Linked DNA regions of Methanobrevibacter smithii ATCC 35061. The protein of the gene in region 2 interacts with the protein of the main gene of each other region in a pairwise test. Links are inferred from orthologs where the notes say so. Each region holds a gene or a part of one and is shown on either strand. Other genes may lie near its edges. The genes, in order: MSM_RS03655 and MSM_RS05725.

The links.
Region 1: the proteins of MSM_RS05725 (region 2) and MSM_RS03655 interact in binary tests that used the Methanocaldococcus jannaschii proteins (3 or more experiments, as listed by UniProt). The link is inferred for Methanobrevibacter smithii ATCC 35061 from one-to-one orthologs.

The regions. Positions count from the first base shown.
Region 1 is NC_009515.1:696,048-708,800, forward strand. Bases 8,846-11,766 are described here. They hold MSM_RS03655 (RNA-guided pseudouridylation complex pseudouridine synthase subunit Cbf5), read right to left. Parts: upstream 10,827-11,766; coding sequence 9,864-10,826; downstream 8,846-9,863. Other genes in these bases: MSM_RS03650 (UvrD-helicase domain-containing protein), read right to left, coding at 8,846-9,708; MSM_RS03660 (50S ribosomal protein L14e), read right to left, coding at 10,905-11,126; cmk ((d)CMP kinase), read right to left, coding at 11,126-11,644; MSM_RS03670 (50S ribosomal protein L34e), read right to left, coding at 11,644-11,766. Also shown: MSM_RS03620 (DUF2119 family protein), read right to left, coding at 1-116; MSM_RS03625 (adenosylhomocysteinase), read right to left, coding at 157-1,407; MSM_RS03635 (aldo/keto reductase), read left to right, coding at 1,947-3,113; MSM_RS03640 (HesA/MoeB/ThiF family protein), read left to right, coding at 3,123-3,878; MSM_RS03645 (ISNCY-like element ISM1 family transposase), read right to left, coding at 3,934-5,139; more of MSM_RS03650, read right to left, coding at 5,242-8,845; more of MSM_RS03670, read right to left, coding at 11,767-11,910; MSM_RS03675 (DUF106 domain-containing protein), read right to left, coding at 12,028-12,603; MSM_RS03680 (adenylate kinase), read right to left, coding at 12,613-12,753. UniProt on the Methanocaldococcus jannaschii protein: Could be responsible for synthesis of pseudouridine from uracil-55 in the psi GC loop of transfer RNAs.
Region 2 is NC_009515.1:1,108,320-1,126,250, forward strand. What follows is about bases 2,088-5,046. They hold MSM_RS05725 (RNA-protein complex protein Nop10), read right to left. Parts: upstream 3,676-5,046; coding sequence 3,499-3,675; downstream 2,088-3,498. Other genes in these bases: MSM_RS05715 (DUF2112 family protein), read right to left, coding at 2,088-2,662; MSM_RS05720 (proteasome assembly chaperone family protein), read right to left, coding at 2,728-3,498; MSM_RS05730 (translation initiation factor IF-2 subunit alpha), read right to left, coding at 3,682-4,479; MSM_RS05735 (30S ribosomal protein S27e), read right to left, coding at 4,558-4,737; MSM_RS05740 (50S ribosomal protein L44e), read right to left, coding at 4,748-5,026. In the rest of the region: MSM_RS05700 (heavy metal translocating P-type ATPase), read left to right, coding at 1-258; MSM_RS05705 (hypothetical protein), read left to right, coding at 417-851; MSM_RS05710 (TIGR00375 family protein), read right to left, coding at 859-2,046; more of MSM_RS05715, read right to left, coding at 2,063-2,087; MSM_RS05745 (DNA replication complex subunit Gins51), read right to left, coding at 5,257-6,102; pcn (proliferating cell nuclear antigen (pcna)), read right to left, coding at 6,162-6,896; MSM_RS05755 (type 1 glutamine amidotransferase), read right to left, coding at 7,024-7,755; MSM_RS05760 (MurT ligase domain-containing protein), read right to left, coding at 7,752-9,101; MSM_RS05765 (hypothetical protein), read left to right, coding at 9,870-10,640; trpA (tryptophan synthase subunit alpha), read right to left, coding at 11,160-11,933; trpB (tryptophan synthase subunit beta), read right to left, coding at 11,926-13,707; indole-3-glycerol phosphate synthase TrpC, read right to left, coding at 13,700-14,476; trpD (anthranilate phosphoribosyltransferase), read right to left, coding at 14,481-15,488; MSM_RS05790 (anthranilate synthase component II), read right to left, coding at 15,489-16,070; trpE (anthranilate synthase component I), read right to left, coding at 16,067-17,575; MSM_RS05800 (hypothetical protein), read right to left, coding at 17,662-17,931. UniProt on the Methanocaldococcus jannaschii protein: Involved in ribosome biogenesis; more specifically in 18S rRNA pseudouridylation and in cleavage of pre-rRNA.

The DNA.
Region 1 (12,753 bases), 410 kb from region 2 along the record:
TCAATATTCAAACGTTTAATAAATTTTAAAGAAGTTTTACCTTCATTGCCATGGACTCCACCTATAAATAACTTAGTTGGACCTTCACCATTGTCAACATATCTGAAATAAGACATATTATCCAAATAAAAAAAAGAAAAAATCAAAGAAGAAAACTTAAGTTCCTTCTTTCCAGCTGCACATATACTCTTTTTGGCGGTCAGATAAAGTATCAATTTCAATATCCATAGCTTTTAGTTTTAAATTAGCTACTTCATAATCAATGTCATCAGGAGCTTTAGTTACACCGACTTCCAAATCGTTGTTTAAAATGTATTTTGCAGATAATGCCTGAACAGCAAAACTCATGTCCATGATTTCTGCAGGGTGTCCTTGTCCCCTGGCTGCAGATAAGTTTACTAATCTTCCGTCTGCAAGCAGATATATTTTTCTGCCGTCTTTCATGGTAAACATTTCAATACTTTCTCTTACTTCACGAACACTGGTTGATTGAGCTTCCAAGTCACGTCTATTAATTTCCACATTAAAATGACCGGAGTTACATAACATACAGCCGTCTTTCATGTATTTGAAGTCATCACCATGAATAATATTGATATTACCAGTTACAGTAATGATTAAATCAGCTTCTTTTACAGCATCTCTAATTTTCATTACTCTGTAACCATCCATTCTTGCTTCAAGTGCTCTGATTGGATCGATTTCAGTTACAATAACATTAGCTCCAAGACCTTGTGCCCTTAAAGCTATTCCACGACCGCACCATCCATATCCACATACAACAACAGATTTACCAGCTATTAACATATTGGTGGTTCCCATAATTGCATCAAAACTGGATTGGCCTGTACCATATCTGTTATCAAACAAATATTTGGTATAAGCATCATTTACAGCTACAACAGGGAATTTTAAAGCCCCATCTTTATGCATAGCTTCCAATCTGTGAACACCAGTAGTAGTTTCTTCACATGCTCCTTTAATATGTTTTAAAACATCAGTTCTTTCATTGTGAAGAACCATAATCATATCTGCACCGTCATCAATGATTACATCAGGTTTGTGATCAAGAACCATGTTGATAGTCTGATAATATTCTTCATCATCCTGATCTCTCCAACCGTAGATGTTCAAACCTAAATCAGCAGCTCCGGCCACTGCATCATCATGAGTGGATAACGGATTACATCCAGTCATAGCTACTTCAGCTCCACCTGCCTGCAAAGTTAAACCTAAATTAATAGTTTTAGGTTCTAAATGTAGGCAAGACCCAATAGTGATTCCTTTGAAAGGTTGAGTTTCTTCATATTCTTTTTTGATGTGTTCAAGAACTGGCATGTGTCTTTGAACCCATTCAATTTTTCTTATACCTTCTTTAGCAAGAGACATATCTTTAACTTTACTCATAATATCCCCTATAAAAATTAAATAATATTATAATATATCATTTGAGGGTTATTAAATATTATTATTCATAAATAATTTTAAAAATATATAATGCAACAAAATATTTCAAATTAACTACATCCATTATTAATTAATTATTATAAAAATAAACAATGTTTAATTACAATCAGCCAAACTTAAATTATAATCAAAAATAAGAAAAACAAAAAGTATAAATGTAATGAGAATTTAATATAATAAATGTCTGATGCCGGGGTGGCTCAGCTGGTTAGAGCGCACGGCTCATAGGGTAATTAAGCAGTGCTCTGACTAATTCCTGGGATACCGTGAGGCCGCGGGTTCGAATCCCGCTCCCGGCATCTTCAATCCCCGGAATATTTTTTATAAACTATTTTTTTAGGAAATTTTTAATTTTACAAGCTGATTTTATCGCTGATTTCAAAAAGGAGAATCTGAGTTACTTTAAACATCACTAATCAAAACTATTTTATAACTCATTAATAAATATATCAAGTGTTAAGATTTGAGGATTTATTAAAATGCAATATACAGAACTTGGAAAAACCAAAGAAAATGTTTCAATTCTTGGTTTCGGAGCTATGCGATTACCGACAAAAGGTTCCAATGACAATATCGATGAAAATACAGCTAGTGAAATTCTTAGCTATGGAATTGATAATGGAATTAACCTTATTGATACAGCTTATCCTTATCACAGTGCCGGAATCGACGGTAACGGAAACAGCGAAGTTTTCATAGGAAACTTTTTAAAAGAAAACAGCTACAGAGATGATGTTTTAATCTCTACAAAATCTCCATCATGGTTAATGGAGGAAAAGGGAGATTTTGAATATTATCTTGACAAACAGCTTGAAAAACTCAAAACAGACAGTATTGATATTTATTTACTCCATGCTCTTACAAAGGATGATTGGAATAAAGTCCGCAAACTTAGAGTTTTGGATTTTCTTGATGACAGTTTAAGCAGCGGCAAAATAAAACATGTAGGGTTTTCATCACATACTGAAATTGATACATTTGTAGACATTCTTGACGCATATCCCAAATGGGAAGTTGTCCTGACACAAATGAATTACCTTGATGAATACTACCAGACAGGAGTAATGGGTCTTGATGAACTAAAACGGCTGAATATCGGAAGCATGATTATGGAACCACTGCGCGGAGGCAGATTAGTTCAGAACATTCCTCCAGAAGTCCAAAAACTTTGGGACTGTGCTGAAGTTAAAAGAACTCCTGTCGAGTGGGCTTTAGAATATTTATGGAATAGAGACGATGTTGACTGTGTTTTAAGTGGTATGAACTCCTTAGAACAGGTTAAACAAAATATTCAAATAGCTTCAAATGTTAAAGAAATTAGCGAAAGCGACCAGGATCTAATTAGAGAAGTTGCCAGAACATACAAGACGCTGACCGGAAATGAGTGCACCAGTTGCGGATATTGTATGCCATGTCCAGAAGGTGTTGATATCATCAATTGTTTTAACGAATACAATATCGGCAAAATGCTGAATAATCCAAAAGGAAGTGCAATGCAATATTTTAGTCTGATTGATGAAGACTGCAGAGCAGACAGCTGTATTGACTGTGGAGACTGTGAATTTGTTTGTCCTCAAATGCTAGATATTCCACAGGAACTTGAAAAAGTAGATAATTATTTCGGTAGAGAATTTAATCATTTTTAAGGTGAAAAAATGCCAACAAGATATATAGGTGACGGATATTGGGAACTGATAAGCCGTCAAATGAGTATTGTAACTAGAAGTCAACAGGAAAGATTTAAAGAAGCTAAAATAGCAGTTATTGGCTGTGGAGGAATAGGTGGTCAGACTATTGAAATGTTAGCCAGAATGGGAGTTGGCCAGCTTAATTTAGTTGATGAGGACGCATTTGATTTATCCAATTTAAACAGACAAACATTAGCCAGCATTAAAGAACTAGGCCTTTCCAAAAGCAAAGTAACCAAAGAAAAAGTCAGACTGATTAATCCTTATGTTAAAGTTAACTGCTTTGAAGAAACTGTAACTAAAGAAAATGTTGATAAAATAATCGGTGAGTGCGATATTGTTATTGATGCTCTTGATAATGTCAAAACAAGAGTAATTGTTTCCAGAGCAGCTGAAAATAAGAAAATCCCATTTATTCATGGAGCCATTCATGGAACTTTAGGTCAGATTACAGTATTTTCAGCAGATAAAGATATAAACTATGAAACAATGTTTAATCTCCCATCAAAAGATAAAGATTTAACTGAAGATGTATTGGATGACTTATCAAGTGTTACATCAGGTGTCCCTCCAGTTATTGGGCCTACTCCAAATTTAATCGGATGTCTTGAAGCTATGGAAGCTTTTAAAATAACGACAGGAGTTGGCAAAGTTACCCAAGCCCCGGAAATTTTAACTTTTGATTTGTTGGATTTAACTTCATTTAATGTAAATGAAATTTAAACAACATTACTTTTTCTTATTTTTTATTTATTTGAGTCTGTAAAATTTTATAGGCTTATTTGATTTTAATGTGTTTTTCAGTCCAATTTTGCATTTGATAGTCTAAAAATGTCAGGATTCCATTTTTGGTTTTGTATATTTTCTTTATTTTTTCAGGATTGGTTTGTCTGTAGTAATTTTCGACTTTATTTGATGTTTTTTCTATATTTTCATCATCAAGATATTCTACGTATCTGTGGAAGTGATTTATGATATGTTTTCTTATGAAATCTTTTAAAACAACTGGTATGGCCGTATATTTTTGTAAATATTGTTTAAATTGTTCTATTGCTTCTTTTTTTGAGTTTTGTCTGAAACAGTTTTTTAATTCTTGTGCATTTTCGTAAATATGGTCTCTTTGTTTTCCATTAATCTTGTTTCTTCTACAATATACTTTTAATTTATGGTTTATTGTTTGAAACAGATGAAATATGCACAATTGATGTTTTACTTCTATTTCATCTGCTACATTACGATACATTGGGAATAAATCGGTTGTTAGGCAAATGAATGGTTTATTTTCTGTTGATTCTAAGATAAATTTTTTCGTGTTTTTTGGTATTCTGCGACGTACTATTCGTTCTGTGACTGGAATATTGAGTATTGCATCAAATAAAGTTAATCTGTAGTGTCTAGTTCCATTAAGTCTTAAAAATTGCTCATCATATAAATAATAGCCAGAATATTCAAATTTTTCATTGCTGATGCTTTCTTCGTGATTTTTGTCAGACCAGTTCTTGATTGTTTGATGAGATATTCTGATTCCAAGGAATATTTCAAAGTATTTACTTATTTTACGAAGTGATTGGTACCCTATTTTCATTATTCCTGGAATTTTATCCATTATTTCTTGTAAAAATTGTTTATTTTCACCAATTAATGGATTATTGTATATTCCGAATTTTTTTCCACATTTTTTGCATTGATATTGCTGTTCTTTGAATTCTGTTGTTTTTCCATTAGTATTTTGTTTGTTTTTCTTTATTGTGCCTTTTTTGATTATTTTGTGGCTTCCACAAACTGGACAAATGGGATTATCATATTTAAAAGTATTATTTTCATCTAAAAATAGTTTATGATTAGTATTTTCAAAATTAGGTGTTTTATTCAATCTTTTTGAAATAATTTTTTCTTGATCAATTTTTTCATCAAAAAAATCATAAAGTTTAAGTTGTATGAAGTCTATATTACTATTGAGGGCAGATTTGTTTTGTTTGGTCATAAAATATTATTTGTCCTCACTTATTAAAGTATTTTACTATTTTTAAATCATTTATATTAAAATTAAAGAAAAATTAGAATGAAATTTCATCAAAATGAAAGTTCAACTGTAAAAAATTAAAAAACAAATAAGCCTATAAAATTTTACAGACTCAAATTTATTAAATTCTCTTTCAAAGTTTTTATTAGGATATGAATAAATCTTTTCATAGGTATACTTAATTCCATAAATAAACAGAAAATTAGCTATATATAACTCTTCATAACTTCTTACAATTTCATTATTTAGTGTTTCCCTCTGTTTATTTTTAAACCGTCTTTTTAATGTTGAAAAATCTACTCCTTCCTGCCAATCTAACAAATCCCCTTCATATTTAATATCATCCTCAGATGGAGGGACATTTATATAAAAACTGAAAAATTCAATTAACTTTTTACTTATATCCTCATTTTTCAATGCTTTTTTAGTTAGATATCTTTTAATAATACGTTTAAGAGCAGAAGTATCAGGTCTAGAATATTGATTATACTGCGTTAAAATATCTTTTCCAACTTTATGAAATGTTTTAATATCAATAGGTTCCGCAATTCTTTCTTTCAAATCATCAACAGATGCATTGGAAAAGGAAATTGCTAAAATTTCACTAGGATCAACATCTCTTTTTTCAGTTAAATATTTAACTTTACCTTGAATTGTAAAAGTTTTACCACTTCCAGCACCTGCAATAACTTTTACTGCATCTTCATCAACGACAATAGCTTCTCTTTGTTGAGAATCTAATGATTTTCCATCCAAATCATCAAATAAATCAGAGTTATCCTTTAATTCCTGATTTATATACCGTTCATTAGCTTGTTTAGTGTCCGTTTCAAAAGTTTCAGGTTTATTATAAAATTTTTCAAAAAATTTTTCATCTTCTGAAGAAATGTATTCTGCATAATCTTCTTTAAATTTTTTAACTTTAGAGATTGCATTTTTATGCCAAAGCAACAATTTCTGTTTCCAATTATGGGAAAAATAATTATCAGGAGCATAATCCCCAATTTTAGCAAATTTTTTAACAACAGAATTTAAATAATAACTTACATTCCATTTAATTACCAAATCATCAATATTATCATAGTTTCTGATAGCACCATCCATTAACTCAAATTTATCCTCGCTGAAAATATGTTTTTTAACACAGTACTGGTTAACTTTAGTTAAATTAGAATAAATTTTCTGAATACCTGTTTTATACTTTTCCTTTTCCTCATTTTTTATAAAATAAAATGGGTTAACCTTATTCAAAGATGCTCCCCATAAAATAATTTCATAATTATCTTTAAAGAAAAACTCAACATTCAATTTAGTAATTATATCATCATAATTATTATAATCCTCAATAAATTCACAGATAATATCTAAATCAAGATTTGATGGAAATACATTATTATGAAAATCAACTATTTCATTTAATTTATTATAACAGTCTTCAGATGCTTTTAAAGTGTCTTTTTCTTCCTCAGATATATAAGAAGTAATAGTTTTAGATTTTATACTTATGAAATTATTAATATCATTTAAATTATTAGAAAACCATGTCTGATAATTAATTCTTTGAACTATATTCTCGAAATTTTCATATATTTCAATGAATTCCAATGTTAAATTTTTCCTATATTGTTTAATATTTGGATTTTGATTAAAAACATCCCTAATCTTTAAAAGAATATCATAAATATAATTAACCTCTTTTTTACAATTATCCCTGTTCTTATCAGAAATTTCATGTTTTTTAGTTCCTTTTGTAAACAGAATAAATTCATTAATTTCTTTTAAATGTTTATTAAAAAAAGAAGCTATTCTCAAATTACAAATTTCATTATCTAAATTGTCATATTCTTCAATGAAATTTAAAAATTCATTTTTTTGAGAATCAGTAATTTTATCATCAAATGAATCAATAATCCTTTTAGAAATAACACAATAATTAGAAAACAAATCTTTTTGTTTTTCTAAATACTCAGAAGAATTACTTTCAAAATTCCTCGCATTTATTTCATTTAAAATTTGTTTAATCTTAAATTTACAATTCTTATCAGCAATTATATCCTCTAAATTTTCAAAATTATAAACAAAAGAAGACACAACCCCATTCTGAAGTAAAAAAGGACAATAATTTTGAAATTCAACAATTTTATTATAAAAACCCTCAGTTTTCCTTTTTAACTCCTCAACATCATCATCCAAAACAAGATTAGAAATTTCCCCAGATATTTCATTATTAAAATCAATTAAGTTATTTCTATTAGAATCTAACCAACTATTAACCTTAAGTTTATAAATTTTACTATCAATAGAAGAATAAACATCCTTAAACTCATTAATCTTAACCTTTTCAGATTCTAACAAATCATCACTAACACGTGAAACAAAAGAATCGCATTTATCAAAGAAAACTTTAAAATCTTCCTTCTGCTTTTCCAAAACACCAACAGAATCACCTAAAACAAAACCAGAAACAGAACCGAAAAAATCTTTAATATCAAAACGATTATTCAAATAAGAAACAATAGCCCCAATACCCTCATAATTAGACCTAAATTCATCAACCAACTCCCAATCACAAATATCCAACAAATCCAAATCCAAATCAAGACAATCCTCATACAAATGCCTATAATCATCCTTAATTAACTCAACATCAATATGATCAGTAATCTCAGACTCCCTTAAAGCATTAAACCTAACAAAATCATCTTTGTTCTCATTCAACCACTTCTTAAGCTGTTTCCTCTTAATCTGCTGAATTTTACCATCTAAAGAATCATAATAATCTATAAAATCAATTAATATTTCTTCATTCTTTTTAGATAACCATTTTGAAAAATTGGCAATTGCATCTTTTGAATAAATATAAGCTTTTTTAAATTTCAATTGCTGATTTACAAAATCATCTAACTCACAAACCTGCTCAATTTTATTAATTTTAATCAAATATGAATTTAACTTATAATGAAAATTAATTTCATCAATATACACTGCAATATGTGAAAAATTAAAAATAAAATCATCAAGATCTATTTTATTATCATCAGTTATAAACTCCCGAACATTAATAACTTTTTCATTCAAATCAGCATATTTTTTCTCAAAACTCTTTTTATCGTCTATTTTTATACTGGTAGAGTTTTTTAAACTATTAAAATAAACTAAATTATTCCAATTATCATCAACATATATGGCATCATCAAGTTTATTATCCAATAATTCATAATCATTTTTTATACAATCATACTTAAATGATAAATTATTTTCAAATTTATGCAAAATTTCTGATTTGAAATGTTCAATATTGTTAAAATTAGCGGTTTTACTGTTAATTTTAAAATAACAATTAGATTCTTCAACAATATATGGAAATTTCGTATAATATTTTATAAAATCCTTTAACAGATTTCTATATTGGTTGCTAATATCAATACCATTATCCAAAATACAGTTTACATTAACAAGTAACCTTTTAAAATTAAAGCATAATTCTTTAAATTTAAAATTATCTATAAACTCTTTAGGAAATTTAGTTTCATAATTTTTTATAGATTCCAACCTGCTAAAATTATCTTTAATCCAATTTTCAGATTGAACCAATTTTATTTTACTGTTTAATTTTTTATAAGCCTTTTTGAAATTGTTTAAATTATTTCTGTTAAGTTCAATCTTATTTTTTAAATAATAAAATGACTCATTATCTTCAAGCATTTCAATAGCTAAATTATAAAGCTCTTTATGATTTTCTTTTTCTTTTAGAAGCTCATCAAGATTATTGGACCTTGAAATTTCAGAAGATAATTTTATTATTAAATTTAACTTTTGGTCCATATCATAATTATTGTTTAAATCATCTACATTCTGGTTAAAGTTATCGAAATTTGAAATAAAATTAGATATAACTTCCTCTTGGGACTCATTAAAAACATCTGAATTATTTAAAGCATAATCTTTAATTGGTTTAATTAAATCATAACTATCTTTAAACTGGTTTTTATAAGATAATTTATCTTTAGAAATACGTTCATTAGGAATTGAAACTGAAAAAAAATCATTTAACTTTTCTAAATTAAATTTAATACTGTTAAATGTATCAATACAATATTCATTATTCTTTTTAGGGATAATATCATCTAATTCATCATAAATTCTTTTAAATGTATAACAAGACTTTCTTTGATTGATGGGCAAATTAAACTTTTTTTCTTCAAAATAATCAGTTAATTTACAAATCATTTCATAAATAGGTTTATTTTCTTTTTTAATAGCTGAAATATCCAAAACCAAATTTTCAAAAGAACTCTGATATTTACTTATAAAACCAGCTATTTTACTTTCATTATTTAATAAAAATTCATTTAAATCTTTTTTATCATTTTTAGACAACCCTTTACCGAAAGTTCCTGAAAATGAATTTTTAAGTTTTTGAAATGATGTAAAATCAGTAAAAATATCCTCATTAATATTAGTTCCACAGTATGAACAAATTTCTTCATTATTTAAAACTTTAGAACATATTGGACACTCTACAACCATTTATTATCCCTCAATATCAAATAATCAAAATATATGTATTCAATTACATTTATTTTTCTTATTTAATGTATATAAGTAATTTGAAAGTTATTAATATATTTCTTACAAAAAAAAGTAAATCTAATTAAAAATAAAAAAATAAAGTTTTTAATAATTTATTTCCACATTTTAGGATAAATATCTGTTTTCATAAAAACTTTAGAAACATTAACAGCAAATCCTGATTCCAAATCTAAAATCTCATCACTGCTAAATAAAGAATTACCTGAAGCAACCAGTTCACCTTTAAGTGTTTCAATAGCTACTATGGAATTTTTTTGAATATTGTCAGACAGATAAGCTATTCCCCCACTGGCCAAGTTGGCACCGTGACATATTGCATCAACTGCAGAATCTTTAATAACTACTTTTGGCAGGTAATCTGCAGCTCGCTCCATCGGCATAATAGCTTTTCTTAAAAATGACTCGTCACCATCTTCTTTGTAGAAATGATATGCATCAGTAACATCCTGAAGAGTGGATAAATGGTTATCCTCTGTAAATGAACCTACCTGTGTTCTTCTAAGCTCTGCCATGTGTGCACCAACACCAATTGCTTCACCTATATTATGGCAGTAAGTTCTAACGTAAGTTCCAGCTTCACAGCCTATTCTAAATAAGACATCCCTACCATTAATTTCATAGATAGTGGAATAATAAACATTACGTGATCTTAATTCACGTTTAACTGCTGATTTAACCGGAGGAAGTTGGAAAATTTTACCTGTAAACTCATTAAACACTTCACGAATTTTATCCTCATCAACTTCATGATGAAAAGTCATTACACAAACATATTCTTTAGGAGCTGTTAAAAGAAGTTGAATAGCTCTTGTTGCATCTCCAAGTCCTACAGGCAAAACACCTGTAACTTTTGGATCCAAAGTTCCGCCGTGTCCTGATTTCTCCAAATTTAAAATACGTTTTACCCATGAATCAATTTCATGAGAAGTTGGTCCTGACGGTTTATCTAAATTAATAACACCATGAGAAATATAATCTGAAATTTCACGTTCTTCAGGAGCACATCCATATTCAGGATTTGTAAAACTTTTGGATTTTGTAAGAAAGTCTTTCATGAAAAATCACTAAAAATCAATAAATAAAAAAAATAAGTAAATAAAAATAAGTAATGAATAATTTAATTAATTATCCATTTATAAATCAGCTAAAGCTGCTTTAATAGAGTCAGCATCACCAGAAACATCTACAGAATCTGCAGTTGGTTCTAAATGAGCAATGTTACATCTTCTATTTTTAACAGATTCACCGATTACTTCAACGAAGTTTTCGTCGATGATTTCTACGATTGCACATTTTTCGCCAGCTTCTCTACCAGCGGTTTTAACACAAACTCTTCCTACTTCAATTGCTGCCATTATATCACCTTTAATGTTGTTAGAATAATTTTTGTTATACTTTCAGGGTCAAAACTGTCAGTATTAATCATTAAGTCATAAATATCTAAATTACTAATATCTATGTTATGAATATCTAAATATCTTAAAGCTTCACTTTCTTCACGAATTTTAATTTCTTCTTTAGCCACATCAACAGATTTAGATTCTCTTTGACTAATCCTTTGAGCACGAACATCAAGAGGTGCCATTAACCAAAGTTTTAAATCAGCTTCAACAAAATAAGCTGATAGTCTTCCTTCCAATATTAAATTCTCTGAAGATTTAGCAAGTTCAGCTTGTCTTTTATCAATTTCTTTATCGATATTATCATTACTTTCAGCAAACTCACTGAATTCAAGAACAGACATGCCTTTTTCTTCAGCCATAGCCCTAAAAATAGAGCCTGAAGAAACAAAAGGAATACCTAATTTCTCAGACAACAGCTCTGCAGTTGTTGTGGTTCCAGTTCCAGCCAGTCCACCAACAGTAATTATCATTATTTTCTAGCCTCGTTTTTGAAATGTTTACGAGCACAGCTTGAGCATAAATACCCACCATATGGACGGTTAGGTCTTTTATGGGATTTTGCTAATTTATTAATTTCATATGGACGTCCACGTGGAACTCCATGTAATAATTTACCACATTCAGCACAAACATGCTTAGATGGTTTTTTCTTTTTGTATCTTAAAACATTTTCTCCGCCAGGAGTGTTTTTATAAACTCTTTTATATGATCTTGACCTATATCTGTTTGCAGGCATTTAATCACCTAAATTAATTTTAAATAATAAATTTAATAATTGTGTAATAGCGTATTCAAAATAGAATATTATACTATATTGTTTTCATTATTAATAAATACATAGGTTAAGGATTAATTAAAATCCTTGTTTGAAACCTAAAAATTTCCTTAATATTTGACTCATACCAAAGGTACATATGAAATACCAGAATAACCATCCAATATTATATCCGACAGAATGTCCTCCATACATAAAACTACCAATAAAATGCCAAATCGGAGCTAATGATACATAAAATGCACCCGGTGGCATAGAGATAACTAAACCACTAATTGGAGAAGCTCTCATCCAAAAGAATATTAAAATAATTGGGATAAAAGTAACAATCATCGGTTTGAAAGAATTAGTCATCATCTTACTTTGATTTTGCATAATTTCAGCTTGTTGAGCTTGAAGTTTAGCTAATTTCTTTCCATCACCAGATTTTTGAGCTTCCCTAACTTCTTTTTGGTAGTCTTTCATTTTCTGTTGTATTTCATTCATTTCGTCTTGGTCAACTAATAATTTATTAGCTATTGTAGTTATTAATGAAACAATGAATGCAATAACTAAAACAGTCAATGCTGGATTTTGAGGATTTGGATCTAAAGCAAGCAACGGACTGAATATTGCATTTAGTGCCTCAAATACCATGTTAAATATGTCAATCATGAAATTCCTCTATTTATTTAAAACATCCACTAATTTTGAAACTGTAGAAGGTAAATGATTATCGTGATTTTCAATAATTTTTACAGTAGCACCAGTTAATGTAGCATAAGCCATAGATGCTGCCCTGTTCATTTCTTGATGTAATTGAAT
Region 2 (17,931 bases):
GAAGGTGCAGATGTAGCTATTGAAACAGCAGACATTGTGTTGCTTGAAGACAAGTTATCCAAAATTAATTTACTTGTTGATTTAGCCAAAAAAACAATGGGTAAAATCAAATTCAATGTTGCTTTCTGTTTAAGTGTAAAAGTAATATTAATGATACTCGGTATCGCAGGATACATCAGCTTATGGGAAGCAGTTCTTATTGGAGATATGGGAATTACTTTACTTGTAGTAGGTAATTCATTGTTACTTGCAAAATAGATTGGTCAAATTATCTATTTTTTCTTATTTTTTTATTGATTTCATTTTAAAATATTGTTTTAAGAATTAAAAATTGTTTTTATAAAAAACTATCTATTTTAAATAATTTACAAAGTAAACTAAACTTGCAAATTAATTATTTAAAAAGTGATAAATTTATGAAAATAGAAATCCTAATGCTGCTGGAATCTGAAATGAAAGGCAATAATCCAACAATCTTAAATGAAAATGAATATGAAATCGAAGAAATTGAATTATTTGATGAAGATGATGATTTTTCATCTGAATCATCTGCTAATAAATTCAAAATTGTTGAAATGGATGATTGCTACATTATGTGCAAAACACCAAATTCTCCATTAACATATAATGAAAAAAGAGAATTTATGGCCGGATTGATTCTTTACGACAACACTAAAGAGAAAAAATCCAAAACAACACATTTTTGCGTTCTGACAGAAGCTGAAAAATCAAAATTAGTTACATACAAAGCTAATGAAAATGCAGTATATTATGTTGAAATTGTTGGACTAAAAGGCCTGAAGTGTAAAAAAGAGTTAAAAAGTATTAAAAAATACTTAAATGAACTTTAGCTATTTTTTAAAAGTTATCTAAAGTAGTTAAAGTTTCAGCTTCTCTTTTTTCTAATTTTTTATCAAAAGAAATTTCACCGTATTTTCCTCCGCCTCCTGGAGTAATGTGTATGGTTTTATTCCTAAAAGCCTCAATAGCCGGAGAAATTGACGGATCTGTTTTAGCTATCTCTTCTATAGATGCATTAACCAATATATCAATTTCAGTTCCAAAGTTATCTATCAGATTTTGCCATTTTCTCTGAACTGTTTTTGTTGTAACTCCCTTGTCATAAACTGTTGATATTAATTCAGCCAGAGGCATTAAATGAACATATTTAGGTCTGAAATCAGGATGTTTCGGTTCATCATAATCAGCTATTTCACTTATTCTGAAATCAACCCCTTTTTTAATTGTTCCCCCACAGCTGCATTTCATCTTATTTTCCTTAGCTATTAACGGATCAACTAATTTGTAGCATTTGGTACATGCAGTCATATGATATTTACCAAGATTTGGCACCAACCCATAATTTGCTTTAATATCTTTGTTTTTTATTGCTTTTTTTATTGATGAGTATGACATATCTTCAAGCTCAATTTGATTAAACTCCCTACCTAATCTGTGTGGCCACGGAGAGTGTGCATCAGAATTTGTAAGAAACGGGAAATCCTTAAGTTCAGCTACAGTATCTGCCATAAATGTATCTGCAGACAATCCAAGCTCTACAAAATCAGGAGCCTTGCCATAGCAATCATAAATACTGTCAAAAGATTTATACATTCCTGTCCATGGAGTAAAAGCATGAGCCGGTCCAATTAAACAATCATACTCTTTAACCATTTCTAAAAGTTCTGCTCCAGAATACTTTGTCCTAGGTCTCCCGTCACTTTCCTTATTTTTAGAAACCAGTTTTTCAGACAGTTCCCTTGCAGTACCAATATCCGGAATTATTATCAAATGATGAATCCTGTTTTTTCCTTCAACTTCTGTTGTTAGAACAAAATCCATATCATCTGCAGTGTAAATTCCATCTCCCTTACAAGTTGTACTTTCCTCAATAATGTTTAACCAGCCCGGATGAAATGCATCTCCAGTTCCCAAAAGTTGCAATCCCTTAAGTTTTGATTTAGGAGCCATATTTTTTATTAGCATGTCTTTAGATGAAGCCATTGAAAAACAGCTGTGAACATGAAAATCAGCATTAACTAACATGGATAATAATTAGCTATTAATAATATATTAAATCATCTAATATTTTCTTAAACTCTTTGTAATCCAGACTTCCTTCATGTTTTTTTAAATCAGCATCCAGATTATCTTCATTAACTATTCCATTAATTGAAGTTAAATTTTTTAAAAAATCATTAGCTCTATCAATTACATTAATCAAATCATTTCTGGTTGTTGGATAAGCCAATTCCAAAATAGGTACTTTTTTATCTTTAATCAAAGCCATTACCAATTTACGTTCATTAGAACATCCAGAACCTCCAAATAAAATCAATTCATTTAATACATCATACATTTTTTTATAATGATCAGGTCTTTTTCCAATGACAATAAACGCATCTGCCAATTCCAAAACCCTGGAAAATAATGTTAAACGACCTTTGATTCCTGAAGGCAATTCATTTGAAAAATAAGAACTGCCCAGTAAAATATTATCCCTATTTAAAGTATATGGAGCCTGAGTATCATCACATTTTCCACCGGAAACATCCATATTATTATACTTTGAGAAATTTGTTGGTGATATATATTCATGACCGTTCTTTTCAATTAATGGAACTACAATCATAGCAGCATCTGGAATAACAGCTACTTTCATGATTAATACCCCCTCATTTTATTAAAACAGCCAAATCTTAAAAAAAAGTAAAAAAAATGATATATTTATCCAATATATCTTAAATCATCACTACTGCTAGCATTAGCTTTGTTAATGATGTCTTGTTCCATTTGTTGAGCTTTAGCCAACATTTCTTTAGTTTCTTCAGCTCTTTCTTCCAATTTATCAGTATCAATTTCAAAATTAAGTAAAACAGCCAATTTATTTAAAATAGCTTCAGCTGACTGCGCATCAATGAAATATCCTGGAGTCTGACCCATTAAGCAGATACCATTCATTTCCTGACGAAGACCTAAACCTAAAAACAAACCGGAAGCTCCAACAATTCCACCGTCATTAGATCTTATTTCAACTTCCGCTTCTTTTAAAAGTTCTATGTTTTCTTCATCAGTAGCTGCTCCAAAAATCTTAGATTCTTCAACAGGTTGACCAGTAGCCATTCCACCTAATGTAAATATTTTACTAGCTCCTTTACCCTTAACAAAGTTTAATATATCCTGACATACACCATATTGACCTTCAGGAGATAAAGCTTGAGTGTTTCCAACAAGAATAATGATATCCAAATTGTCTTCTCCAACATTTTTAACATAATATAATTCATTAATCATGTTTTCAATTAATCCTTCTTCCCCAACAAAAACTTGAGGAGGAAAACTTGGAGAATAAATTTCTGCAAATTTAGTAGCATTAAATTCATCAATCATGTGATCTGCAGCTAATTTACCTACATGACCAATACCTGGCAATGCTTCTATAAAAACAGGATTGTTTAATTCAACATCCTCTAAAACAGTAATTTGTGTGATTTCCATCTAATCATCCTTTTTATTCATAGCTTCTTTTTTTAATATTCGGCGATATTTTCCGTATTTATCCTCAATAGAAAATTTGGGAGGATAAATAACTTTAAGCTCACCGCCACATTGAGGGCAAGCATCCTCCATTGTATAAATTTTACAATCAGGACATTTGTTCATTTTCATATTCATAAAAATCTAGCTATCCAACTCTCTTAAGAAAGAACCATTTCCTTCAGAAGCTTCAACTATTTCAATACATCTGTCAGCTGCTGCTTTAAGAGCTTTTTCAGCCAAAATGTAATCAGTGGATTTTACAGTTATCCTATATCTTGGTGCACCAACACATTGAACCTTGATTTCTTCCTCTTCGTCACCATTATCTTCAGCTGCTTTAAGAGCTTCAATAATGACATCAACACCATCCGGGACGAAAGTTTCAATATCAACATACCCGCTGATATGAACTTCAGGAGGAGTAATATTTTTATTAGCTATTTCAGTTATAGCATCAGCCCACTCTTGAGATATACCTTCATCAGTAAGAGATTTTGCACCATCATCAGCTGCTGTTTCAAAAGCACCGTAAACATCACCGAAAATATCCATTAGCTCATAACCTACTTCATCGTAAGCATCATTTAAAGATTTGCCTAATGATTTAGCAGATAATTCCAGGAATTTTTCAGCTTTTTGTTCAATTTTCCAATGCTGGATTTTTTTAGTTCTTTGATCTTCCCTAATTCTTTTTAAAGAAGCATCTACATGTCCTTTTTTAGGATTTACTCTAAGAACACGGCAAACTATTTTTTGATTTTCTCTTACATGGTCTCTGATATTTTTTACCCAACCAGAAGATACCTCAGAAATGTGAATAAAAGCTTCTTTACCATGGTATTCTTCTAATTTTGCGAAAGCCCCATAGTTAAGAACTTTATAAACAGTACCAATAATAAGTTCTCCTTCGTCAGGCCATTCTTGATTTTTCCTTACCATATAATCACCAAAAATAAAATAAAAATTTAAAAAAAAATAGAAAAAATAATAAGCTAGATTAAAAAATTTCGATTGAATCTAGTTTAAAACTTTATCAATATGTGCCATAATTTTAGCTTTAGCACCACGAGATTTGACAAGTGTTTTACCACAAATGATACATTTTACATCTGATGCAGCACGATCAAAGATGATTTGTTCATTGTCACAATCTAAACATTTTACTTTTAAAAAGTTTCCTCTACCTTTACTAACCATGTTAACCACCTTATTTAGCTACAAATTCTGCTTTACCAGTTCTGAATGATTTTTTAATTTGAGATTTTCCACATTCTTTACATTTAAGTCTTAAATCTAATTTTTTAACTGGTTTGTTTCCGGCAGGTAAAGGCCTTGGGTAACCTCTATATCCAGCAGTTACACGTCTGAATTGTCTTTGTCCCCATTTTAACTCACTAGCTTTTCTTTTTTTCGCAGTATGTACTTCATGCATTGTGTGTTTTTTACAATGTGGACAGTAAGTTCTTTTTTCTTTTGGTATTTTCATATTTCCACCATTAAATTTTACACTAAAAAGTGTCCGATTAATTAAATTATTATAAATCTATATGAGAATTTTATCCAGTCTGAAAAATATCAAAGATCTAGAGGATTAAAACTTTATTGTAACATACTCCGTTTACACAAAGCAGAAATCCAAATTATATAAAAAATATAATTTCTTATTATCACAAATAGATACGGTTTGTATTTATATTCTTTACAATATTTAAAGGTTTAGATTTTAACAAAACGGGCTTTATGATTTTTAACAAAAATTTTAGCATTGATTTTAGGTAAAACTACCAGATCTTGTGGTCTGAAGGGACCATAAACTCTTTCATCAACTCCAACAATAGAATCAACATCATCAAATACAAGCATTGTAACTAGTTCTGAATCTTTAGCTATTTTTATAGATTCCAAGTCAACAAATTCATCATTATCTCTTGCTAACTCAGATATATCATCTTCAACTTTAGCAGGTTTAATATTTGACTTTTGAATTTGTTTTTCAATCGGCTCTGCCTTTTCATCAGTAATTACTTTCGCTTTGGAAATTTCATCGATTCTATTTAAAACCGCATCATCCTGAGAACTTTCAACTCCATTATCTAAAGTAGTGCTTTGAGGTTTAGGAGTTTCTTTAATAGGAGCTTTGGTTTCATTTGGAATATCTTCTTCAGAAGATAGTTTTTCAAGTGAAATGCTTTTTCTATGATTTGTTAAAGTATCAATTAAAGAAAAGTAAAATTTTTCTTCCTCGGGAGTTAAATTAAGAGGTGTTGTGTCAATTAAATCAAATTGCGGTTTGCCTGCAAATAAATGGTAAGACCTGTGAATATTAACAACCGCTGCATCAGTAATTTTGTGTTCACGTCTTTCACAAATTTCAGTAGCTATTCTTTGAGTATCTTTTAGCAGATACTGTTCTGCAGCAAATGGATCATTGCCTATATGGGTTCTTAACTCATCCAAATATTTATGAATATCCTTATAAAAAGAGTCTTCTACACGGGCCAATGTACCGTTACTACGCTCTTTTTTTTGAATTTTACGTAATTGTTGAAAGAATTGATCCACTTAATACCATCTCTGAGGAGTTTAATATAAAAATAAAAAAAAGTTTATAGATGAAATAATTATTCATCTGATTCTAATCTTGGAGCAAGTAAGAAACTAAGTTTACCATCACCAGTAACCATATTGAGAGTTAATTTTAATGGCATGTCAGTACCTAAACCGATTTCAGCTTCTTCAGAGAATTTGTCTGCTTTAAGCATTTCCCTAATTTTGTCCAGTGAGAATAAAGATTTTTCCTGAGTGTTGATATTTTCACCATGAAGGTATTTGACACTTGCATCACCAAATTCACCATCAGCAGATGCTCTAAAGTAATCTTCATCAACTTGAAGAGCTATTTTATCTGAGAAAATATCAATATCGTTAATTGCATCCTTTAAAATTCCAAAGTGAACTTTGAAAGATGCAGGATGTTCAAGTTCTGGAGGAGTAGGATTATCATATTCAATATCAATCAATCTTATTTTGAAAGTTCTTGTAGCATCCCCTTCAAAAGTAATTATGAAATTACCTTCATCTAAAGACATGATAACTCTATCTTGAGATTTTGCACGTTTAAGAACACTCATGAATTCCCCAGTATCGATATTAATCTTTTCAGGAACATCACAAACATACTCATCAAATAAACTTGCTTTTAATTCTAAATGTACGAATGTTATATGACTACGGTCTAAGGCATCTAACCTCATACCTTCACTATCAGTTTGGATTTGTACTTCATCAACAATAGATGAAATAGCATCAAAACTGGTTTTTAATATACTAGAATCACTTAATTCCGCTTTGAACATATATAATCCTCTAATAAGAATTTATTAATTATTAATTAGATAATTATATTTTTATCTTTATTACTTATAAAACATTAGGTCAGTATTTAAAAAACCACAGCAATTCTAAAAAAGAGGATTAAACAGATTATTTCAATCTGTTAACCATAACATCATGTGCTTTAAATTCAATTTCATCATCTAACTCTTCAATTGAATCTACATTATACTTATTCTTCATAGCATTCAATATTAAATAGTCCGCAATGTGAGGGTTTTTTGGTAGAAAAGGACCGTGCAAATATGTTCCAATAAAGTTTTTATAAATCATTCCTTCCTCACCGTCTTCATCATTATTGCCATGCCCTGCTATAACATTACCTAAGGTTTTATAATTATGAAATGTCCTTCCACCATGATTTTCAAATCCCACAACTTCTTTTGGGGCCAAACCTAAATTATTTTCTATTAAAATATTGCCGATTAACCTATTTTCCTGACTTACCGTTTTAATATCAAATATTTCAAGACAAGAGACATTATCCCCATTAACATCATAATATTCATGCCCAAACATCTGATAGCTGCCACAGACAGTTAATATGACTCCGTCATTTTCCACATAATTTTCCAGGTCATTTCTTTGTTTTAAAAGGTCATTGGAAACAATACTTTGAGTTCTGTCAGAACCTCCTCCAATTAAAATTAAGTCAATATCCTCATAATCAAAATCCATATCATGATTTAGAGAGTAACTTTTTTGATTAACCTTGATTCCTCTCCATTCACATCTTTTTTTAATGCATTTTAAATTACCAATGTCCCCATAGATATTTAAAATATCGGAATACATATCAACAATGTTCAATTCAAAACTCATGCTTTTTCCCCTTTAAGTTTCATAAGTACTTTTCTAGCTTCAGGCATTGCCGTGAATGTTCCAATAATATATGCCTTATCATTTTCAGCTACAATTTCTTCTACACACCCAACAACATCGCTTTGATCTTTTGAATGGCAAATTTCGATTTTTGATGTTGGAAAATCTGCATATTTTAATCTTAAAGCTACTTCTTCAGCTCTTGTTCCAACACAGTAAAATTTATCAATGTTTGGAGTGGCAGCTATTTCCTTAAAGTATGCATCCCAAATCCATGAAATATCTTTACCGTCAGGAGCATAATCATTTAAAATAAACATGAATGATTTCTTATCTTCATCAAATTTTATAGTTGAGAAAACTTCACTTAAACCAACAGGATTCTTAGATAAAACCAAAACAACATCACAGCCGTTTACAGATATCCTTTCCATTCTTCCAAGTTTATATTCAAAATTTTCAATTTGCTGTTTTATTAAATCATAACTGAAACCGTTTTCCCTTGCAAGAGCAATAGCTGCAAGAGCATTGGAAACATTGTAGATTCCAAGTAAATTTAAGTTGATTTTAGCTGATTCCTTTTTATCTTTAACTGTAAACTCATATCCTCCGTTTTTGAAGGTAACCTCATCAATCACATAATCTGCTTCATGGTTTTTAGCCCCGCATTTGGAACATGAAAATTTACCATGATTTCCATAATTTATATATTCATAATCTAATTTATGTCCACATACCTGGCAGAAGACTGATTCTTCAACATTTGCACTATCTTTACTGAAAGGATTTTTCTTTAAGCTATAGTACACTTTTGGTTGGTCAGAGTCTTGAAAATAAAGAGAAATCGGACTGTCTGCATCTAAAATAAGTGTGGAATTATGTCTTTTGCTTGATTTTTGAACTAAATTAATTGTGTTTTCCACTTCACCGTATCTGTCTAACTGATCTCTAAAAAAATTAGTTATAATTATGTAATCACTTGGCAAATATCTGGTAACATTAGGCATGGAGCCTTCATCTACTTCAAATATTCCCCAGTTATAATGATCTCGATGGTTTTGAATAAAAGAGCTAGTAACTCCTGTAATCATATTAGAACCATTTAAATTAGATACAATATCATAATCTTTACCTTTAAAAATGTGATTTGCTAAATTGTTTGTAGTTGTTTTTCCGTTTGTTCCTGTAATAAGCGCTATTTTATCACATTTTTTTGCAAAATCATTTAAAATATCTGGTTTAACAGCAAGGGCTATTTTTCCAGTTAAAGATGTTCCTTTTCTGCCTGCCATTTGAACAACTTTATTTCCAATCATACCCGCCAATATTGCTATTTTTGACCTCATTTCTAATCACAACATATAGGTAAGTTGTTATTTAATATGCCTCATATAAGAGTATTAAATTATTCTCTAAATTTATACATTAAATAGGCATCATATTTATATTTTTGCTAAAAAAACACAGCAAATATGCATAAATAGTGATGAATATATAACTATTTTAAAAAATATTTGTTTAAATATTATTTTTATAGTGCCCTTTTACAATAATTAATCAATTCAAAATAACTGTTTTTTAATTAATTATACTTTGGTTTAGATAATTTCATCAACTAATTTTTAATTTTTTGAGCTGTATTAACTATTATCAACATTTATTTAATAAAATTTTATAAATTAGATTTTCATTATAAATCAATGATTTATTATTTACAAAACTGTGTAAAATTTTAATTTTATTAAACAATTAAACTATAAAATTAGCACCAGTTTTACTTTTCAAAGATTCAATGTTCACTTTCAAACAATTTACTCAATTAACATTCCATTTTATAATTTATTCAGAAATAATTATCATTGTTATTAAGTTAAACTGATTTTTTTATATTTTTAAATAAAAATAATATATTTCAAAGAGTTAAATGCAAATTAAAATGATTATATACTAAATTAAACATAATTACAAAATGAAAAAATATAATAGAGGAGCAAATTTTTCATGAAATTTAAAAATAGTTATATGGAAAATTTTCTAAAATTCTTCATTTGCATATTAGTATTTACTAAAAACTGCATCTAACAAAGTAGCAGATAATATTGGAGAGAAGAATAATGGTTAGATTTATAAAAACTTTCATATATCATCATTCTATTGATTTGTTAACTGATAAAGAAAGGAAAATAAATGTTATATTTCAAATTATTATTGTAACATTTTTTTACATTTTCCTTTCAACTATTATGACTTTTAAACAGAATTATGAATTTTTTATTCCCATATTTGTAATTGGAATCAGTTTTTGTATACCTGAATTTATATTTAAAATATTTCTAAAAAAAATAGACAAATATTACAATGTATACGATAAAATCAGACCCGACAAATTTTCATTTGATGGATATGCATTAGAAAACCTAATAAGAGGAATTAGTGTTTCTTCATCATTTTTAATCTTTTTTATAGCAATAAAAGCAACATTACCTGGATTTTGTGTAGCTTTTTCCATGATTTACACAGTAACATTCATATTCCTCCGAAGAAAAAAATACTGGGAGATGTTTGAACCCAGATTTGAAGAAGATCCAGACCCAGTGAAATTACGAAAATTTATCAATATATTGTCAGGTGAAGGAGGAGTAATCTGTGGATGTGCTTCAGTTGGAGCATGTTTTTATCTAATTGCTAATAGTTTTAATGGAACTGATCCCATACCAGTAACTACTTTGATAATTGTAACAATAATTGCATTTATTTTATTTTCAATGTCATTATGTATTGATTTATGGAATAAAATACTTCCCTGGGACTTAACAGAATTTGAAATTACTGTACTGTTGCAAATGGTATTTGTATTGGAGTTACATTACTATTGGAATGGTTAGTGACTGGTGTTTGGTTAGTTTAATGAATAATTGTTTTTATTGTATTAGTCATTATTAAGAAATAATTTATTAATAAGTTGAGTTTTCTTAATTAACTGTTATTTAGATTGATAAATGAATTATGAAATTATAGGATTTAAATTTAAAAAATATTGTTTAAGAAGTATTTTAGGGAGTTCTTTGATTATGAAATGAATCCAAATATAATATTTGGTTTTATAACTATCTTTTTTTCTTTATTTTTTGCTCTTTAAAAAATTGGTGTGATTTTATAAATAATGGAGTCTGTAAAATTTTATAGGCTTATTTGAGTTTAATGTGTTTTCAGTCAAAATATAAAATATTATTGTATACAACTATGAATTTAAACAGCACATATAATTGTAAAATTGATTCATATGTTTCCTACCTACAAAAAATTAATGATAATGAAAAAGATGTGATGGTGGTGTGTAACACCTGCTGTTGATACAATAAAATGTATACGATATTATTTTTGTAATTTCAGGTTTATCCTTTTTATTCATTGCAGGCTGTTTTCATAGCTGACACATATTCTTTTAATGGTTCTGCTGCATTTTCACCATGCTCCTCAATGATTTTTACAATAGCACTTCCCACAATAACTCCATCAGCTATTTTCCCAATGTTAGAAGCCTGTTCAGGTGTGTTAATACCAAATCCAACAGCTAATGGCAAGTCACTGACTGCACGAATATCATCTAAAATAGATTTCAGGTCCGTTTTTATTTCACTGCGCATTCCAGTAACTCCCAAAGAAGAAACAACATAAATAAAACCTGTTGCATCACTGGCTATTTTTTGAATCCTTTCCTTTGAAGTTGGAGCAATCAGAGAAATGACATCAACATCATTAGATAATGCAATGTCTTTGATTTCACCTTTTTCTTCATAAGGCAGGTCAGGTGATATAATTCCATCGATTCCAAGTTCACCGCATTTTTTAAAGAATTTTTCATAACCATAAAAGAAAACAGGGTTAATGTAAGTTAAAAATACTAATGGAACATCTGTTTTTTGGCGAACTTTCCTGACTATTTCAAATACATCGTCAGTTGTTGTATTATGGCCTAATGCCCTTATATTTGCATCCTGAATTACAACTCCTTCAGCCATAGGATCTGAAAACGGAATTCCAATTTCTATTAAATCGCAACCTGCTTCTTCCATTGCCAAAATATATTCTACTGTTTTTTCAATTGTCGGATCTCCTGCAGTTAAAAATCCGATAAATGCCTTACCGTCCTTAAATGCATTTGCTATTTTACTCATTTAACTCAACTCCCCTATATTTTGCAATTGATGCTACATCTTTGTCTCCCCTTCCAGAAAGACAAACCATGATAATTTCGTCTTTATCCATTTTTGGAGCTATTTTCATTGCATGTGCTACTGCATGAGCACTTTCAATAGCCGGAATGATTCCTTCCATTTTTGACAAGTATTCAAAAGCATTGACTGCTTCTTCATCTGTAACAGGAACATACTCTGCTCTTTTAATATCTCTTAAATATGCATGTTCAGGTCCTACTCCAGGATAATCCAGACCTGCTGAGACAGAATAGACTTCAGATATCTGCCCATATTCTCCCTGATTAAATATTGATTTCATTCCGTGAAATATTCCGATTTGCCCATTAGTTAAAGCTGCTGCATTATAAGGAGTATCTACTCCTTTTCCTCCTGCTTCACATCCAATTAATTTAACATCCGCATCATCTATGAAATTGTAAAATGCTCCCATTGCATTACTTCCACCACCAACACATGCTAAAACTGCATCCGGAAGTTTTCCTTCTTTTTCCAAAAATTGTTCACGAGCTTCAGCACTTATTACTGCTTGGAAGTCTCTAACCATCATTGGAAAAGGATGCGGCCCCATTGTTGAACCTATTACATAATTTGTATCATGAACTCTCCCAATCCAATCTCTAAATGCATCATTAACTGCATCCTTTAGTGTTTTTGTTCCTGATTTTACCGGATGAACTTTTGCTCCAAGCAATTCCATCCTATAAACATTTAAAGCCTGACGTTTGGTATCTAACTCACCCATGTACACTTCACATTCCATATCCAGAAGTGCTGCTGCTGTTGCTGTAGCTACCCCATGTTGGCCTGCTCCAGTTTCAGCTATTACTCTTGTTTTTCCCATTTTTTTAGCCAGTAAAACCTGACCAAGCACATTGTTGATTTTATGAGCTCCAGTGTGATTTAAATCTTCACGCTTTAAATAAATCTTAGCTCCTCCCAAATCTTCAGTCATTCTTTTTGCATAGTATAATAAAGAAGGTCTGCCAGCATATTCTTTTAAAAGTGTATTTAATTCTTCTACAAATTCAGAATCATTCATATAGTGATAATACTGTTCTTCCAAGTAAATCAATTCATTCATTAAAGTTTCAGAGATATATTGTCCTCCATATTCCCCGTATCTTCCATTATTCATGTTTTTAGCCTCCATGACTTTTTTTATTTTATTTTCATCTTTAAATCCGTCACTTTCAACACCGCTGCTTAAATCAATTGCATATGGCTTAAATTCTCCAATAGCCTGAGTGATGTTTTTGCTATTTAATCCTCCTGCCAAAAAGAATTCTTTTTTCAAGTCTTTTCTAATCAAATGCCAGTCAAAGGTTTTCCCCGATCCTTTTCCACTGTCAAGCAACAAATAATCAGCTAATGAATCATCATATTTAGACAAATCCGTATTTTCAGATACTTCAATAGCTTTAATAATCTTTAACTTATAATCTGTTTTTTCTTTCAAAGTTTTAATATAATCTTCGCTTTCCATTCCATGAAGCTGTGCCACATCAATTATACCATCATTGTATAATTTTAGGATTTCATCAGTGCCTGCATCTACAAAAACACCAACACTTTGAATATCTTCGCAGAGTTTTTCCTTCATTTGTTTTGCAAGATCATAATTTACTTTTCTTTTGCTCTCAGCAAATACAAAACCTGCATAATCTATTTTATACCTGTTTGCAAGTTCAATATCCTCCAGTCTTTTAAGTCCGCAGATTTTAATTTTAACCATTCTTCAACTCCCGAATCATCACCTTTTTGTCTGGTGATTTCATTAAAGTTTCACCTATTAAAACTGCATCAACATTATTTTCTTTTAATCTGGCAATATCTTCTTTTGTTTTAATACCACTTTCAGAAATAAATATAATATCTTCATCTACACATCTACGTAGACGAATACTATTTTCAATATCTACACTGAAATCTTTTAAATTTCTATTGTTTACACCGACAATATCTGCACCTGCATCAATTGCCCTTTTAATTTCATTTTCATCATGAGCTTCAACAATAGCAGACATTCCCAAAACACGAGTTATAGTCAAATACTGTTCCAATTGTTCATCAGACAAAATAGCTGCAATCAGCAATACTGCAGATGCTCCAAGTAATTTAGCTTCATAAATCATGTACTCATCAACAACAAAATCCTTTCTGAGTACTGGAATTTTAACATTTTTAGCTATTTTCTTTAAATAATCATCAGAACCCTGAAAAAAGTAAGGTTCTGTTAAAACTGAAATAGCTGATGCGCCTGCAGCTTCATACTCTTTTGCAATGTTTACATAATCAAAATTTTCAGCTATTAAACCTTTAGAAGGTGATGCCTTTTTAACCTCTGCAATAATTGCAATATCATCACTGCTTAAAGCTTTTTTAAAAGGATAATTGAATTTGACATCAATATTGAGTATTTTATATTTGAGTCTGTCTAATGAATTAACCTTTTTATTTTCAGATACTCTTTCTTTTGTTTTTTCAACTATTTTATCTAACATGAAATCAACTGTTTGTATATTCGATGAATTTTTCAAGCTGTTTTTTAGCCCTGCCAGAATCAATAATTTCACTGGCTAATCTAACACCATCTTCTATAGAATCTGCTTTTCCTGCAACATATAAAGCAGCTGCAGAGTTTAAAACTACGGCATTTCTTTTAGGTCCTTTTTGGCCATTTAAAATAGATAATGTAATTTCTGCATTTTCCCTAGGATTTCCACCTACAAGGTCTTCTTTAGAACATCTCTCCATTCCAAAATCTTCAGGAGCTATTTCATAACATTTTAACCTGCCGTCCCTAAGTTCACAAACAGATGTTTTGTCACTAACTGAAATTTCATCCAATCCGTCCTGACCGTATACTGATAATGCAGACTTAACTCCTACGTTTTTAAGCACTTCACAAAGAGGTTTCACAAGTGATTCATCATAAACCCCCAAAACCTGCATTGTAGCACCTGCAGGATTTGTCAGAGGCCCCAGAATATTGAAAATTGTTCTTATAGATAATTCTTTTCTGACTCCAGCTACAAATTTCATGGCCAAATGATAATTTTGAGCAAATAAAAAGCACAGATTAATCTCTTTTAATATTTTCAAGCTTTTTTCCGGTTCAATATAAATATTTACACCTAAAGCTTCCAAAACATCTGCCGCCCCACATTTGCTTGATGCTGATCTGTTTCCATGTTTGGCTACCGGAACTCCTGCTGCAGAAATTACAATTGAAGATGTTGTTGATATGTTGAAAGTGTTGGATCCGTCTCCACCAGTTCCAACTATTTCCAAGACTTCTTCATCATTTAGTAATTTAACACAATGAGCCCTCATGGCTTTTGTAGAAGCTGTGATTTCTTCAATTGTTTCACCTTTCATTGACAGTGCAGTTAAATAAGCACTCATCTGAACCTCACTAGATTCTCCGGACATTATTTCATCCATTGCCCCATAAGCTTCCTTCGCATTTAAGTCATTTCCATTTACAACTTTTAAAATAGCTTCCTTAATCATTTAATTATCCTCCTTAATTTTGTTTATGAAATTTTCAATTATTGTAATTCCGTCAGGTGTTAATATTGATTCCGGATGAAATTGAAGACCGTAAACATTATATTTTTTATGTTTAATCGCCATTATTTCTCCGTTGTCTGCTGTTTTTGAAATTATTTTTAAATCTTTAGGCAAAGTATTTTCAACCAAACTTAAAGAATGATATCTTCCAACAGCAATCTCATCATTTAAACCTTTAAAAATAGGGTCTTTATTTAATTTAGCTGTTGATGATTTTCCATGCATTAATTTGCTGGCATAAGATATTTTACCTCCAAATGCATCACATATTGCCTGATGTCCAAGACAAACTCCCAAAATTGGTATTTTATCATAAAATTTCCTAACAACATCAACACAGATTCCCGCATCTTCAGGCCTTCCAGGACCTGGAGATAAAATAATAGCTTCAGGATTTAAATCTTTAATTTCATCAGCAGTGATTTTATCATTTCTATAAACTTCAATATCCCTATTTACCTGTCCGATTAATTGATATAAATTATATGAAAAGCTATCATAGTTATCTATTAATAAAATCATAAAATTCCCCCGTCAGCTATTTTTAAAGCATCAATAACTGCTGCTGCTTTATTTAAACACTCGTCAAATTCATTATCCGGAACACTGTCAGCTACAATTCCTGCACCTGACCTTATGAAAACTTTATTATTACGTGCAAAAGCAATCCTGATTGATATGCAGGTGTCTACATTGCCACTTAAATCAATATATCCAATAGCTCCACCATAAATCCCTCTTTTATTATTTTCAAGTTCATTAATAATTTCACATGCTCTTATTTTTGGAGCTCCGGACAGTGTTCCTGCAGGAAGTATGGAATCAATAGCCGCAAGTGAATCCAGATCTTTTCTTAAAGTTCCAGTTACTGTTGAACCAATATGCATTACATGAGAAAACCTCTCAATTGACAGGTATTTATCAACATTGACAGATCCTATTTCAGATATTTTTCCAATATCATTACGTCCCAGGTCTACAAGCATATTATGTTCAGCCAATTCTTTTTCATCACTTAAAAGCTCTTTTTCAAGGGCCAAATCTTCACTTTCCGTTTTTCCTCTAGGTCTTGTTCCCGCTAGTGGAAAAGTGTATAATTTTCTATTGTTTAATTTAACCAGGGTTTCAGGTGAAGCACCGGCTATTTCAATGTCATTACTTGAAAAATAAAACATATAGGGTGAAGGATTTGTAGTTCTCAAGACCCTGTATGTATCAAACAAGCTTCCTGAAATATCTGCTTCAATCCTGTTTGACAGTACAACCTGAAAAATATCCCCCTCTTTAATGTAATCTTTAGCCTTATTAACCATTTGACAATATTTTTCACGTGAAAATACTGGTTTGAAATCAGATTTTAATGTCAGAGGTTCTATTTTTGCTTTTTTTCCTGTTTTAATTAATCTGGCTATTTTTTCCAAATCATCACAGGCTTTCTTATAGTTTTCATCCAAATTGTCTGTTTTCATATTTGCAATCAAAACAATTTTTTGTCTGAAATTATCAAATGCAACAACCTTATCAAACAACATCAAATCAATGTCTTTAAATTGATCCTGATTTTCAGCATCGAGGTTTAGGGAAGGTTCTGCATATTTAATATAATCATAAGCAAAATATCCCACAAATCCTCCAGTAAATGGAGGCAAATTAGTTAATTTTGGAGATTTGTTTTGTCTGACCAAATCTTTAATAACTTCACCAGGATTGTTTGTTTCAATAATTACCTTATCATCATCTGTTAATTTGGAACTGTCTTCAAATTTGCTGTCTCCCTTAATTTGAACACATCCATTTTGACAGGTAAACTCTAAAAGCGGATCAAATCCTAAAAAGGTGTATCTTCCCCATTTTTGTGAATCTTCAACACTTTCCAGCATATAACAATGTTTACTGATTTCTTTTAAAATCCTTAATACTTCTATTGGAGTAGCCATATCTGAGTATAACTCATAAGCTACTGGAATTCTTTTATATTCTTTATTTTTTGCAATTTCTTTTACTTCTTCCAAACTTGGGGAAAACATTTTAATCACTATAATATAATTAGAATAATGTACTATTTAAATCCTTGTTGTACTTTTTTGTACATTTTAAAATATTTGAAAAAAAATTATAATTTGTCCTGTTCTTTACTGAAATCAATGACAATTTTTTTAATTTGCCTGCTTTCCAAATAAGGAAGATTTTCAGTAAGTTCCTTTTCCAAATTACGATTTATTTCCATCCTTTTTTGAATATATTCTTCACCGTCATACTGGCTAGAATACTGTTTATTTAAATTAGAATATTTGGTTATTAAAGGCTGAATAACCCTTTCAATGTCCTCATTTAACTTATCATTAATGAATTTTTGCTTTTTAACATCCGCCAAATATCCTAT